DNA from 2 places in the Elioraea tepida genome. Region 2 is predicted to be linked to the other one. Evidence: riboswitches for the same ligand, from Rfam matches in the RefSeq annotation. Region 2 holds a riboswitch; the other holds the start of a gene.
The links. A riboswitch is a leader RNA that binds a small molecule or an ion and turns the genes downstream of it on or off. The one in region 2 is predicted to bind cobalamin.
Positions count from the first base shown of each region.

Region 1: it holds a riboswitch for cobalamin, as region 2 does, so the genes downstream of both, metE (5-methyltetrahydropteroyltriglutamate--homocysteine S-methyltransferase) here and KO353_RS16825 (TonB-dependent receptor) in region 2, are expected to answer to the same signal.

Region 1 is NZ_CP076448.1:1,443,903-1,451,302, forward strand. Features, by position in the region: gene KO353_RS06960 (tripartite tricarboxylate transporter TctB family protein) at 1-54, shown strand, start outside; gene KO353_RS06965 (tripartite tricarboxylate transporter permease) at 62-1,576, shown strand; gene KO353_RS06970 (hypothetical protein) at 1,594-1,734, shown strand; gene KO353_RS06975 (FkbM family methyltransferase) at 1,731-2,525, shown strand; cobalamin riboswitch at 2,866-3,091, shown strand; gene metE (5-methyltetrahydropteroyltriglutamate--homocysteine S-methyltransferase) at 3,156-5,471, shown strand; gene KO353_RS06985 (RluA family pseudouridine synthase) at 5,596-6,216, opposite strand; gene KO353_RS06990 (cupin domain-containing protein) at 6,255-6,722, opposite strand; gene KO353_RS06995 (quinone oxidoreductase family protein) at 6,727-7,400, opposite strand, start outside.
Region 2 is NZ_CP076448.1:904,011-911,410, reverse strand. Features, by position in the region: gene KO353_RS04395 (2-aminoethylphosphonate--pyruvate transaminase) at 1-296, opposite strand, end outside; gene KO353_RS04390 (DUF1194 domain-containing protein) at 365-1,051, opposite strand; gene KO353_RS04385 (exopolysaccharide biosynthesis protein) at 1,278-1,961, shown strand; cobalamin riboswitch at 2,017-2,234, shown strand; gene KO353_RS16825 (TonB-dependent receptor) at 2,512-3,549, shown strand; partial or broken gene KO353_RS04375 (TonB-dependent receptor plug domain-containing protein) at 3,580-4,350, shown strand; partial or broken gene KO353_RS04370 (cob(I)yrinic acid a,c-diamide adenosyltransferase) at 4,351-4,943, opposite strand; gene KO353_RS04365 (energy transducer TonB) at 4,976-5,794, opposite strand; gene KO353_RS04360 (ABC transporter ATP-binding protein) at 5,791-6,471, opposite strand; gene KO353_RS16660 (hypothetical protein) at 6,513-6,626, opposite strand; gene KO353_RS04355 (iron chelate uptake ABC transporter family permease subunit) at 6,575-7,312, opposite strand.

The DNA of each region.
Region 1 (7,400 bases), 540 kb from region 2:
ATCCTCGGCTTCCGCGCCCTGATCCCCTACCCGTTCCCGACGGCCGTGCTCTGAGGCCGCGATGATCGACCTCGACGCCGCCGGCTCGGCTGTCACGCTGCTCGCGGGCTCGCTCGAGGCCTGGATCTGGGTCGTTCCGGGCCTCCTGATCGGCCTCGTGTTCGGCGCCATGCCGGGCATCTCCGTCTCGAGGGCGATGGCGCTTGTGCTGCCGGCGACGCTCGACATGGAGGTTTTGCCGGCGATCATCTTCCTCGCCTCGGTCTACACCGGCGCGGGCTTCGGCGGCTCGGTGCCGGCGGTGCTGATGAACATCCCCGGCACCTCCTCGGCGGTGGCGACCACCTTCGACGGCTACCCGATGGCGCGGCAGGGCCGGCACAACGAGGCGCTCGGCCTCGCCCTCGTCGCCTCCTGCCTCGGCGTGCTCGGAAGCTGTGCCGTGCTGTTCGTGCTCGTGCAGCCGATCGCTGAGCTCGTGCTCAAGATCGGGCCATTCGAGATGGCGGCGATCGCGATCTGGGGCCTGGCTCTGCTCGGCTCGCTCGGCGGGTCGTCGCTCGCGCGCGGGCTGTTCGCCGCAGCGATCGGCATCCTGATCGGAACCGTCGGCATGAACACCGCGGGCTATCTGCGCGGCACCGCGGGCATCCCCGGGCTGCTCGACGGCGTGCCCACCATCCCGGCCATGGTGGGCCTGCTCGCGGCGAGCCAGCTCTTCGCGCTCGTGAACACGCGCTTCCTCGTCGAGGCGAAGGAGGACCGCAGGATCAGCCTCGCGCGCATCCTCGCCGGCGGGGCGCTGGCGCTGCGGCACCCGAAGACGCTCCTGCGCGGGTCGATCATCGGCGCGCTCGTCGGCGCCACCCCGGGGGTGGGGTCCTCAATCTCGAACCTGCTCTCCTATGCCGAGGCGCGGCGCGTGTCCGAGGACCGGGACAGTTTCGGCAAGGGCAACCCAGAAGGCGTGATCGCGTCGGAGAGCGCGAACTCCTCCTCCGAGGGCGGGGCGATGGCGACGATGCTCGCCCTCGGCATCCCGGGCGGCGGGGCGACGGCGATCCTGCTCGCCGCCTTCGCGATGCACAACGTGGTGGGGGGGCCTCGGTTCATGGACCAGAACCGCGACCTCGTCTACGCCATCATCCTGTCGAACTTCGCCCAAGCCCTGCTCCTGCTCGTCGTCGGCACCGGCTTCGTGTTCGCGGCAAGCGCGATCATGCGGCTGCCGCTCCGCGTCCTCATCGCCTGCGTGCTCGTGCTCGCGACCATGGGCGCCTTCGCGATCGAGGGCTCGATCGCCGGGCCCGTGACGTTGTTCGTCTTCGCCGTGCTCGGCTGGCTGATGTCCTCGGCGGGCTACCCGGTCGCCGCGGTCGTCGTCGGGCTCCTGCTCGGGCAGCTGATCGAGACCGCGCTCCTGCGCGCTTGGCAGCTCTCGGGAGGCGACCCGGCTGAGATCCTCGAGCACCCGGCGGCGCTCGTGATTGTCGTGCTAATGATTGCCTCGCTCGCCGCCACCGCGTGGCGCGACCGCCGCCTGCGGCGCACCGAAGATCTGATCACGCCAGGCTGACCTGGCGGGAGGGGATGATGCTAGAGGAGAGCCTGATCGTCGCGCTCGGCCCGGCGCGCTACCGGGTGCAACGGACGTGGGGCGACCTGCCCGCCGGGGCCGGCGCGCCGACCGACGTCGCCTGTGCCGCGGCCGTCCGCCTTCAGGCCGGGTCGTGATCCGTCCGACCCTGCGCGGCCGGCTCGACCGTGTCGCACACATCGTCAAGGCGGTGACGCAACAGCACCATCGCGATCTTCTGCCGCTGCTGCGGCCGGTCGTCGCCTCCGATGCCGTCATCCTCGATGTCGGCGCCCATGCCGGCCAGTTCACCAAGCTCTTTGCGCGGCTTGCTCCGCGCGGCCGGATCCTCGCCATCGAGCCATCCCCCTACGCGCTTGGGATCCTGCGCCTCGTGGTCGCGCTGCGGCGGCTCCGTCAGGTCGAGATCGTGCCGGTCGGTGTCTCGGACGCTCCGGGAACGGCCACGCTTCTGACCCCGATCAAGCCGTCCGGTGCCGTCGGGTTCGGCTTGGCGAGCTTCGCGCGGCGGGTCGACCGCGCGGCGCACCGGTCGGACGCCGTTGCGGTGGAGACGCTGGACGCGATCGCGGACCGCTTTCGGCTCGCGCGCATCGATCTGGTCAAATGCGACATCGAGGGGTTCGAGGTGCACGCGCTCCGGGGAGCGCGGCGCCTGCTCGAGCGCTTCCGCCCGGTCCTGTTGCTCGAGATTTCCTCAGCCTCGCTCGCGCGCGCGGGCGAGACCCCGGACGCGATCTGGTCGCTTCTGGCGCCGCTCGGCTATCGCGGCCGGCGCCTCGGCGAGCCGGCGTGGGACGACGGCTTCCGCGGCGATGGCGACTATCTGTTCGCCACGCCCGACCGGACCGAACTGACCGATCCCCCACTCCGAAGCGTGGCGGGCGATCGTTCGCAGCGTCGGCTGACGCCGGCCGGCAGAGCGTAACCCCTGCGGCTGCGAGCGCTGCCGGTGCCTCGCTGACCACGGAACCGCGGCAAAGCCGCCGCGCTGCAAAGGGGGCGACGCGGTGAGGCGCGGCCAGGCTTCGCGCATCGCATCTCGCCTGTCGAGCGAGTTGTCCGCGCGGGCGGTCGCGGCCGGGCTTGCCCGCGCGTCCTCTGGCGGCCACGCCTCAGGGGCTGTCGAGGGAACGGGGATTCCGGCTTCGGCTGGCGTCGCCTGGCGGCTGCCCAGCCGGACGGGTGTTCGGCTGGCGGAAGAGCGTGCGCTGCGAGGGGCTTCGCCTTTGCTCGACCGCGGCACTTGATCGATAAAAGATATAAGGATAACTTTATGAGGCGTCGGTCCCGCGCGAGCGGGCGAAGAGGGAAGTCCGTACGGGGAATGCCCCCAAGTCGGACGCTGCCCCAGCAACTGTCGGCGGGAAGTCGCCGGTCCAAGCCTCCGTCGGAGGCGTCACTGTGCCACGGCACGGGAAGACCGGACCGGCGATGACGGGCGCGAGCCCAGCACCCGCGAGCCAGGAGACCTGCCGACGCCGTGCAGCCCGTTACTGCGGGAGCGCGCCACCCTTTCGACCGGGCTGGGTGCACCGGGAGACGGAGACCGACTGCGATGACGATCGCCAGCAATCTCGGCTACCCGCGCATCGGGCCACGCCGCGAACTCAAGACCGCCCTCGAAGCCTTCTGGGCCGGCAAGTCCACCGAAGCCGACCTGCTCGCTACCGTAACCGCGCTGCGCGCCGGCGCGCGCGCGGTCCAGCAGGGCAGCGGCATCAGCCATATCCCCTCGGGCGATTTCGCTCTCTACGACCACGTGCTCGAGACTGCCTGCGCCTTCGCCGCCATCCCCGAGGGCTATGGCTGGTCGGGCCACGGGCCCGCCGGGCTCGCAACGATCTTCGCGCTCGCGCGCGGTGCGCGCGGCACCGCGGCGGAGCGGGAGGCGGGCATCCCCGGCACGGCCACGGCGCTCGAGATGACGAAGTGGTTCGACACCAACTACCACTACCTCGTGCCGCGCCTCTCGGCGCGAATGCGCTTTCGCCTGCTGCACAACCGCTGGGCCGAGGCTTATGCCGACGGGGTGGCGCATGGCACGCGCACGCGCCCCGTTCTGCTTGGCCCGGTCTCGTTCCTCCTCTTGTCCAAGACCGAGGACGGATCGCGCCCGCTCGAGCTTCTGCCCGCCCTGCTGCCGGCCTACGCTGAGGGGTTGCGCGGCATCGCCGAAGCCGGCGCCGCCTGGGTACAGATCGACGAACCCTGCCTCGTCATGGACCTCCCGCCCGGCGCTGCGGAGGCCTATCGCACCGGCTTTCGTGCGCTTGCGGATGCCGCGCCGGGGCTGAACCTGCTGCTGACCACCTATTTCGAGGGCCTGCGCGACAATCTCGCGCTGGCTACCTCGCTGCCGGTCGCTGGCTTGCATGTGGATCTCGTCCGCGCGCCCTGGCAGCTCGACGACGTGCTGGATGCACTCCCGAAGGATCGCTGGCTCTCTCTTGGCGTCGTGGACGGCCGCAATGTCTGGCGCACCGACCTGCGCCGGGCGCTCGCGCAGCTCCGCGCCGCCGAGGCGGCGGGCTTCGGCAGGCGGCTGATGGTCGCGCCCTCTTGCTCGCTGCTTCACGTGCCGCACAGCGTCGCGATGGAGACCACGCTCGACCCAGCGCTGAAGCGCCGCCTCGCCTTCGCCAACGAGAAGCTGAAGGAGGTCGCCATCCTGGCGCGCGCCGTGGACGAGGGCGAGCAGGCCGTCGCGGCCGCGTTCGAGGAGAGCGACCGGGTGCTCGCCGAGGCCCGCCAGGATGCCCGGCTGCACGATCCGGCGGTCGCTGCGCGCCTCGCTGCCATCACGCCGGAGATGGAGCGACGGGCCAGCGCCTATCCGGTGCGCGCCATCGCGCAGGCCGCGCGGCTCCGCCTACCGAAGCTGCCGGTGACGTCCATCGGCTCCTTCCCCCAGACGACCGAGGTCCGGGCGCTGCGCGCACGCCTCGCCCGCGGCGAACTCGACCAGGAAGGTTACGAGGCCGAGATCGAACGCCTGATCGCCGACGCGGTGCGCTGGCAGGAGGAGATCGGTGTGGACGTACCGGTCCATGGCGAGTTCGAGCGCAACGACATGGTGAAGTACTTCGGCGAACAACTCTCTGGCTTCGCTTTCACGAAGCACGGCTGGGTGCAATCCTACGGCAGCCGCTGCGTCGCCCCGCCGATCATCTGGGCGGACGTCTCGCGCCCCGCCCCGATGACCGTCCGCTGGTCGGCCTACGCGCAGTCGCTGACGGACAGGCCGATGAAGGGCATGCTGACCGGGCCCGTGACAATGCTGCAATGGTCCTTCGCGCGCACCGACATCCCGCGCGAAACCATTTGCCGGCAGATCGCGCTCGCGCTCCGCGACGAGGTGGCTGACCTCGAGGCCGCCGGCATCCCGATCATCCAAATCGACGAGCCGGCCTTCCGGGAGGGGCTGCCGCTGCGCATGGCGGACCGTGCCGACTATCTCCGCTGGGCCGTCGCCTGCTTCCGCCTCGCCTCGAGCGTGGTGCGCGACGACACTCAGATCCACACCCACATGTGCTACAGCGAGTTCAACGACATCATCGCCGATATCGCGGCGATGGACGCCGACGTGATCTCGATCGAGACCGCGCGCAGCAACATGGAGCTGCTTGAGGCCTTTCTGGACTTCAACTACCCGAACGAGATCGGGCCGGGCGTATGGGACATCCATTCGCCCCGCGTTCCCACGGCCGAGGAGATGGCTGGGCTGTTGCGCCGCGCGACCAATCGTATTCCCGTCGAGCGGCTGTGGGTGAACCCCGATTGCGGCCTCAAGACACGCAGCTGGAGTGAGGTCAAGCCCGCGATGTTCAACCTGGTGAACGCCGCTCGGAAACTGCGTGCCGAACTGACGTGACCAAAAGCCCCGCGCCCTGGATCGCAGGGCGCGGGGCTCCCACGCGACGTGCGGTCTGGAACGACGCGCAGCGGCCCAGCAACCGCGGCAGCGGCGGCACCGCGCCGCGCGGGCGGGCGCCACCTTACCCCTTCCAGCCGCAGGCCGAGAGCGCCTCCACCATGTGCGCCGGCACGGGCGCCTCGACCGTGATCGTCTGGCGCCCGGCCCAGCCCGGGATCGTCACGCTGCGCGCGAGAAGCTGCAGTCCCTCCTCAGCCGCCGCGCCATGCAGCCGGTCGCCGAGGATCGGGAAGCCCGACGCGGCACAATGGACGCGGAGCTGGTGCGTCCTGCCCGTGCGCGGCGCGAGCGCGAGCCAAGTGATCCCCCCACCGCGGCCGAGCACGCGCCAGGCCGTCACCGCCGGCTGGCCGCGCGGGTCGGGCAGAACCCGCCACCCGCCCGCGCGCGTGCTCACCTTCGCAAGCGGCAGCGCGATCTCCCCCGCCTCCGCTTCGGGCCCGCCGCGAACGACCGCCCAGTAGGTCCTGCCGATCCGGCCCTCAGCGAACAGCCGCCCGAGCGCGGCAAGCGCCGGGCGCGTTCGGCCCAACACGAGGCAGCCGGCCGTGTCGGTGTCGAGCCGGTGCGCCGGCTCCGGCCGGCGGCGCTTGCCGAAACGGAACTCCTCGAGCCAGTCCTCCACCGAGGCTCGGGCGCGCGGGCCGGGATGCGTGGGGAGGCCCGCGGGCTTGTCGATCACGAGCACCGCCTCGTCGCGGAAGAGAAGCTCGGGCTTCCCTACCAGGGCGTTCCGTCCGCTCGGGTGAAGCGTCTCCCGCCGTCCGGGCCAGGCTCGGCACGGAGATCGTCGTCCGGATAGGTGACGACGTCGCGCTCCGTCGCCCGCGTGCCGACGACGGGGAACAGCCCCAACGAATCGCTCCGGTTTACGAGGTGGTGCGCATCGCCGGTCCCTGCCGGGACGCCGACGGCCATGCCGGGGCCGACCTCCTGCTCCCCGTCATCGGTGACCAGGGTGAGCACCCCCTCGAGAACGAGCACGAACTCGTCCTCGGCGCTGTGGGCGTGGCGGAGCGCGCTCGCCGCACCAGGAGAGAGGCGGACGAGGTTCACCCCGAACTGGCCGAGGCCCAAGGCGTCGCCGAGCCGGCGCACGTGCCGCCCCGCCACGCTCGCGCGGAACGGCTCGGGGTAGGCCGAGCCGCTCCGCTCCTCGACCGCGTCGACGGGGATCGCGCGCGCCATCGCCTCAGGGGATGAGGACCGTCGAGCCGGTGGTGCGCCGCCCCTCGAGGGCGCGGTGCGCCTCCGCCGCGTCCTTGAGCGGGAAGCGCTGGTTCACCTCGATCTTCACCGCTCCTTTTTGCACGACCTCAAACAGGGCGGCGGCGGAGGCGGCGAGGTCCTCGCGCTTGGCAGTGTAGCTCGCGAGCGTTGGGCGGGTGAGGAACAGCGACCCCTTCGCCGCGAGCAGGCCGATCTCGAACGGCGGCACGGCACCGGAGGCGTTGCCGAAGGACACCATCAGGCCGAGCGGGGCGAGACAGTCGAGCGACTTCATGAAGGTCTCGCGCCCGACGCTGTCATAGACGACAGGCAGCATCTTGCCGCCGGTGATCTCCTTCACCCGCGCCTGGAAGTCCTCGCGCGTGTAGACGATCGGGTGGTCGCAGCCATGCGCCTTGGCGAGCGCCGCCTTCTCGTCCGAGCTCACGGTGCCGATCACCGTCGCGCCGAGATGCTTCGCCCACTGGCACATGATCAGCCCGACCCCACCGGCGGCAGCGTGGATCAGGATGGTCTGGCCCGGCTGAACCTTGAAGGTCCGGCGCAGCAAATACTCGGCCGTCATGCCCTGGAGCATCATCGCCGCCGCCATCTCGAACCCGATCGCGTCGGGCAGCTTGACGAGACGGTCGGCCT
Region 2 (7,400 bases):
GCAAGCCGGATCATCCGCGTCCCGTAGTTCCCGTTGTTCGGGATCAGAACCTTCGTCCCCGGCGCGACGAAGGTGCGGAGTGCGGCCTCGACGATGAAATGGCCGCAGCCCTGCAGGGGGAGGCAGACATGCTCACCCTCGATGCCGCCGGCGATCGCCCGCAGGCGCTCGCGCAGGGCGGCATAGCGCGTGCGCGTGTCGTTGTCCCAGGGCGCGATGTCCTGCGCCATGGTGGCCTTTACGCGCGGGTGGGTCTGAACCGGGCCGGGGATGAGGAGAAGCGGGGGCTCTGTCATCGTCCCCTGATGCCACCGTCTCGGTGCGGTTTCCAGTGCCGGCCGTTCGGCGGTGCCATCGGCCCCGCTCATGCGACGAGCGCCGCCCCGATCTCGCGCAGGAGCTTGCGTCGAATGGCTTCGGCAAAGTCCTCGTAGGTCTCCGCGCGCAGTACAAACGCGCCCGGGCCGGTGATCACCTCCTCGGCGTAATAGGCCTCGAGCTCGGGCTCCTCGTGGACGACGGCGAGCGCGTTGACCGTGATGCCGAGAGCCTCCGCGGCCGCACGCCCGGCGCGTGCCGGGACGCCGGCGTTGGCGGGCCCGTCGCCGGAGACATCGATCACCCGCCGCGCCGCCGGGAAGGGGCAGCGGGCGAGAAGGGCAGCGGAAGCCATGAGCGCCTCGCCGAGCGCGGTCGCCCCGGGCGGGAGGATGCGCGGGGTCGCGTCGATCGCCGCCGCCACGGCCTCCGCCTCCTCCGCCCCGCCGACTCTGCTCCAGGTAACAGCGAGATCGTGCTCGCCCGGGCCGGCCCAGAGGAGGACGGCGACGGCGACCGCCCCGCGCGGCCCCGAGGTGGCGCGCGCAATGAGCTCGGCGTCCCGGAACGCCGCGGCGTAGCCGCCCATCATCAGGCCGAACTCGGCGAAATCGACGCTCGCCGAGACATCGACCGCGAGCGCGAGCGCGAGATCGACCGGCTCTGCCGTGGCCACGGGAAGGGCAGTCGGAAGGAGGGCGGAGGCGAGGGCGGCGCGTCGGGTGATCGGCATGGACGGAAGTTGCCGCAGGAGGCGGCGGCGGCACCAGCCCCAGGTCCGCCCTCGCACGCCGCGGTGGCGGTGCGTGACACCGAATTTAGCTGCCCTTCCACCACGGCGCTGTTACGCTATGAAGAGCAGAGGGGACGTCGGCGAATGCCGAGGCGGGGACACTCCTGCCCAGATCCTGATCTACAGGGGCGGGCTGCGCGCGGCGGCCCGGGTCAAGGGGGCTTCGGTGCTGGACACCACCCGACAGTCCGTGCCTGCGACGACGGCGCCGCCGCACCGGCACGACGACTTCATGGCGCCCTCTGCGCACCTGCCGGTCTCTGAGTTGATGTTGCATCTCGCGCGCGACTGGCCGGCCGAGCGGATCACGCTCGGCGAGCTGATCCATGCCTTCGGCACACGCGGCTACGGGGTGCTCGTCATCCTCTTCGCGATTCCAAACCTGATCCCGATCTACATTCCGGGCTGGTCGCCGATCTTCGGCATTCCGCTCTTTATCGTCTGCATGCAGATGGCGCTCGGTCTGCCCGAGCCGCGGCTTCCGGAGGTTCTGACGCGGAGGTCGCTGAAGAAGACCGACCTTCTGATGATCGTCGAGAAGTCGATGCCGTGGCTCAAGCGAATCGAACGCCATGTCCGGCCGCGGCCCTCGCTTCTGACCGGCGCGATCGGCGCACGGCTGATCGGCTTCTACGGCGCGTGGCTCGCTTTCCTCGTCACCATCCCGCTGCCGCTGACCAACGGGCCGACCAGCCTCGCCTGCGCGATCATGGCCTTCGGGCTGATGGAGGAGGACACGCGGCTGATCCTCGCCGGGGCCGTGGTCGGCGTCGGCGCCTCGGTGCTCGCGCTCTCGATCATCGGCGGCTTCGGATGGATCCTCGCCCAGGGGCTCGGCGTCATCTTCTGACCGGGATCGCGTCGCGACTCCTGTCAAGGGGTTGCGGCACGGAGACGACCGGTGCACGCTCGTTTGTGGCGTCGGTGGCCCGAGAGGACTGAAACGGGAACGGGGTGAGGGCCTTCCGTCCGGAGCCGCGGCCGCCCCCGCAACTGTAGGCGAGGAGTTTGTGGCGCAGGCCACTGGATGATGCGGCACCGCATCGTCTGGGAAGGCGGCAGGAGCGCAGGGCGATCGCCCTCCCTCGCGAGCCAGGAGACCGGCCGGCGCCAGTCATTCGCGCGCGCGGGGCGGGGTGAACCTGCGCAACGGACAGAAGTCCGCATGCGGCGACAACCGGGTGGGGTGTGTCGTGCCGCTGGGGGGCGGACGGACATGGTCATGACGCTTCGGTCCTGCCGCGCACGGCAGCGCTCCGCCTGTCCTCGACAGAAAAGGAGCACTGCATGCGCAACGCCTTCAGCGCGGGGACCTGCCTCGCCGCCCTCTTGCCCTGAGCCACACCGCGCCCGCCTTGGCGCAGGAGCAGGCATCGCCCTTACGCGCCCTGCCAGAGACGGTGGTCACGGCGACACGTATACCCACCCCCCTCGAGCGGATCGCCGCGGGCGTGACGGTGATCGACCGCCGCACCATCGAGGAGCGGGGCTACGCCACGCTCGCCGAGGCGCTGACGGCCGTGCCGGGGCTGCGGATCCGGTCCTCCGGCGGGCCCGGCGCCGAGGCTTTCGCCTTCATCCGCGGCGCCGAGAGCAAGCACACCCTCGTGCTGATCGATGGCGTCCCGGTCAACGACCCCTCGAACCCGGGCGGCGCGTTCGACTTCGGCAAGGACACGCTCGGCGATGTCGAACGCATCGAGATCGTGCGCGGCCCGATGTCGACGCTCTACGGCTCGAATGCCGTCGGCGGCGTTATCAACATCATCACCCGCCGTGCCACAGACCGCGCCGTCGCAGGCTCTGCCCAGATCGGCGCCGGCTACCCACGCGAGGCGTCGGGGCGAGTCTTCGCCTCCCTCCGTCACGGCCCCGTCGACGGCTCGATCAGCCTCGAGTCGCTCTCGCGGCACGGCTCGAACGCGATCGCCGACCGGTTGCGCTTGAACACAGGCGAACGCGACGGCTTCCGCGGCCAGACCGGGGCGGCGCGGCTTGGGCTGCAGCCAGCGCCCTGGGTCAGGCTCGACGTCTTCGGCAGGCAGCGCTACGCGGCCTATGGCCTCGACGGTTTCGACAACGCGGGGCGCCTCGTCGACGACCGGAACTACGAGGGGCGTGACAGGCTCGGCGTGTTCGGGGGAGCGGTGACGCTGACACCGCTCGGCGAGGCGCTTGAGACACGGCTCAGCGTGGTGCGCACACGCTATGTCCGGTCGCTCCGGAACCGGCCGGACGAGTTCTCTAACAGCCGCACGGACGACCGCTCTGAGGGGCAGCGTGACATCGTTTCGCTCGACAACACGCTGCGGCTTCCCGATCTCGGGCCGGTCGGCCTCGCGGCGGTGACGTTCGGGGCGTCGCGCCGGTGGGAGGGTCTAGACACAGACACGAGCTTCTCCAGCCTCAAGGAAACGGACCGGAGCGACGGCCTCTAAGCCGGGCTTCAGGGGCGCCTCTTCGGGCGCCTTGACCTTACCGCGCAAGTGCGGCGGGAGGATGCGGAAGGCTTCGGCACGGCCAACACCTGGCGCCTCGGCGTCGTCGTCCAGCTGCCCGAGATCGCAAGCCGCATCAAGGCCGCCTACGGGACGAGCTTCCGTGCTCCCGATCTCTTCGATCGCTTCGGGTTCGGCGGCAACCCGCTGCTCCGCCCCGAGCGCGGCCGCAGCGTCGAGGTGGGGGCGGAAGCCGATCTCCCGCTGTTCGGTCTGGCTGACGGCGTGACGCTCGGCGCGACCTGGTTCTCGAGCAGGATCACCGACCTTATCCAGTATGTCGGCCCGTTCCCGATCGGCCGGAACGAGAACGTGGGCCGAGCGAAGATCGAGGGCGCAGAGGCGGTGCTGACGCTGCGGCCCGCAAGCTGGGCCACGCTCATCGCCACCTACACCTACACCGACGCGCGCGACGCGCAGGACGATACGCGCCTGCTGCGCCGGCCGGAACATGCGGCCTCGGCCTCGGCGCAACTCGTGTTCGGCCGCTTCACCCTGAGCCCGGAGCTCGTGTTCGTCGGGCGCTTCCGCGACGTGCTCTACACGGATGACGGGCAATTCGCCGGGCGGGGGATTTCCCCCTCCGGCGTGCTCGCGAACCTCTCGGCAAGCTACCGACTGACGGAGACGCTGAGGCTGATCGCGCTCGCACGCAACATCGGCGACAGCGACTTCGAGCCGACGAACGGCTACCGCACGCCCGGTCGCTCGGTGTTCGCCGGGCTCACGGCGCGCTGGTGATCAGCGCGTCGCGCCCGGCTGCCACAGCACCTCGGTGGCGCCGCGGCCGTTGAGCCAGCGGCCAAGCACGAACAGATGATCGGAGAGGCGGTTGAGGTAGCGCACCGCCTCTGGGTTGACCGGCTCGGCGTTGGCGAGGGCTACCGTCGCCCGCGCTCGGCGGCGCGCGCGATCGTCCGCGCATGGTGCGCCCAGGCCGAAGCCGGGCTGCCGCCCGGAAGCACGAAGGACTTCAGCGGCGGCAGCTCCCCGTTCATGCGCGCGACCTCCTCCTCGAGCCGCGCGATTTGCCCCGGAACGATGCGGAGCGCCGCGCCGTCCGCCTCGCGGGGAGCGAACGGAACACAGAGATCGGCGCCGAGGTCGAACAGGTCCTGCTGGATGCGCGCGAGCATCGCATCGGCCACGGCGAGATCCGAACCAGGCTCGCCCGCGCCGGTGATGAGCCGCAACAGGCCGATCGCCGCGTTCGTCTCGTCCACCTTGCCGATCGCCTCGATCCGCGGCGTGTCCTTGCCCACGCGCGTGCCGTCGCCGAGCGAGGTCTGCCCGCGGTCGCCGCCGCGTGTGGTGATGCGATCGAGCCTGACCATTGCCCTCCTCTCCCGTTCCGTTGCCGTGACGTTCAGTCGATGATGCGGAAGGTGATGGGGATGGCGACCTGTTCCTCGACCGGCACGCCGCCGCGCCGGGCCGGGTCGAACCGCCACTGCCAGAGCGCCTCCTGCGCCGCCCGGTCGAGCAGCAGATGGCCGCTCGATCGCAGGACGTCCACTGCCGACGGAGTGCCCGCGGCGCTGACCGTGACCGCGAGCACCACCGTTCCCTCGATCCGCCTCTGCCGTGCCTCGAGGGGCACGACGGGATCGACGCGGCGCCCCACCGTCGCCGGGCGTGTGTCGAGGGCGAGGGCGGCGGCACCGAACCCGGCCGACTCCTCCGCCGCTCTGCTCCAGGCCGAGGCGGCAGGCGCCGTCGCGCCGGGAGACTGCCCGCTCCGCCGTGCCTCGGCGCGGCGCGGCGGCGGCTCAGGCGGCGGGGGAGGCGGCAGGGGCAGAGTGGAGGCCGTCGGGGCGGCGGTGGCTGCCTCCTCGTGAGGGGGCGGAAGCGTTTCCGCGGGCGTCCGTGCCGCGGTCTCGGCCACCGCCTCGACCGTCGCCTCCGCCGACGCGGCCTGGTCCATTGCCGCTTCCGCCGACGCATCGTGCGCCATCGCGGCCGGCGGCGCGCTCTCTCGAGCCTCGGGCGCTCGGTGCGCGTCACGCGGATCCGGCGGCACTCCCTCGACATCCTCGGCCTCCTCGCCGCCGCCGGGCGAGAGAACCACGGGAATGCCAGGGGCTTCGCCCGCAACGTCCGCCCCTCTGCGCAGCACGCCGGTCGGCAGGATCAGGGCAAGTGCTGCGGCGTGCAGAAACAGCGCGGCTGCGGCCGCCACCCTCATGGCAGAACCCTCGGCATCGCGTCGGTGCCGATTCTCACCCCGAACACCCGTCCTGCGTGCTCGGGCGTCATCACCTCCTCGGGCGGGCCGTCCGCCGCGATGCGACCCGCGGCGAGGAGCACGATCCGGTCGGCGAAGCGGGCGGCGAGCCCGAGGTCGTGCAGAACCACCGCCACCACCCGGCCGCGTTCCGCCTCGCGGCGCAACAGGCGCATCAGGGCGAAGCTTTGGGCAGGGTCGAGATCGGCGGCAGGTTCATCGAGCAAAAGCGCGTCCTCCCCGGTCGCGAGCGCGCGCGCGAGCATCGCCCGCCTTGCCTCGCCGCCGGAGAGCGTGTCGACCCGACGTTCGGCGAGCGCCTCGAGCCCACAGGCGGCAAGCGCGGCCGCGACCTCTGCCTCTCCCCGGTCGCCATGCGGCAGACGGCCGAGCGCCGCGACCTCGCGCACCGTCATCCCCCATGCAGCACGGGCTCCTTGTTCGAGCCAAGCGACACGCCGCGCCCGCTCGCGCCGATCGAGGCGGGCGAGCGGCACGCCCTCGAGGCTCACTCCCCCTGCATCGGGAACCAAAAGCCCCGCGAGCACGGAGAGCAGCGTCGTCTTGCCCGCCCCGTTCGGCCCGGCGAGAGCGGTGAGCATGCCGCGCTCGAGAATAAGCGAGACGTCGTCGAGCACGCGCCTCTCCCCGCGACGAACCACGAGGTCACGCGCGGCGATCACGACCGCCCGGCTTGCGCGACCGCGAGCTGCAGGAGCATCGGCGCCCCGAGAAGCGAGGTCAGCACCCCGAGCCGAAGCTCCTGCTGAAGCGGAAGGAGGCGCACGAAAATGTCGGCGGCGAGCACGAGGGACGCCCCGCCGAGAGCCGAGGGCAGGAGCAGCGCACCCGGCCCCGTTCGCCGGCGGCAAAGCGCAAGAGATTCGGCACGATCAGCCCGACGAAGCCCACGCCGCCCGCGACGGCAGCGCCTGCGCCGACCGAGAGGGCCGCTCCGGCGGCGGTTCGGCGCACGGTCGCCGCGACATCGACGCCGAGGCTTTCCGCCGTCGCCTCGCCAAGCGAGAGCGCATCGAGACGCCGGCCGAGGCCAAGAAGCAGGGCAAGCCCTAGGGCGACCGCAGGCAGGGCGAGGGCCACTTCGCGCCAGCCCCGGTCCTCGAGGCTGCCGAGGAGCCACACCGTGATCTCGGCAAGAGCGAAGGGGTTGGGGGCGAAGGAGAGGGCGACCGCGACTGCCGCCCCCGTGAGAGAGGCGACGGCGATGCCCGCGAGCACGAGCGAGGCCCCGGTTCCGGTGCGTGAGGCAAGGGCGAGGATTGCGCCCGCGGCGGCGGCCGCGCCGAGGAGCCCTCCCGCTGGCAGGGCGAGCGAGGCGACCGAGGCGGCACCGTAATAGTAGGCGAGCACCGCGCCGAGGGAGGCGCCGCCCGTGACGCCGAGCAGGCCCGGTTCGGCGAGACGGTTGCGCAACAGGCCCTGCAGCGCCGCCCCGGCCGCGCCGAGGCCGGCGCCGATGCCGAGCGCAAGAAGCGTTCGCGGCGCGCGCAGCTCCTACAGGATCGCGCCGTCGACCACCCCGATCCCGGCCTGGCCGACGAGAAGC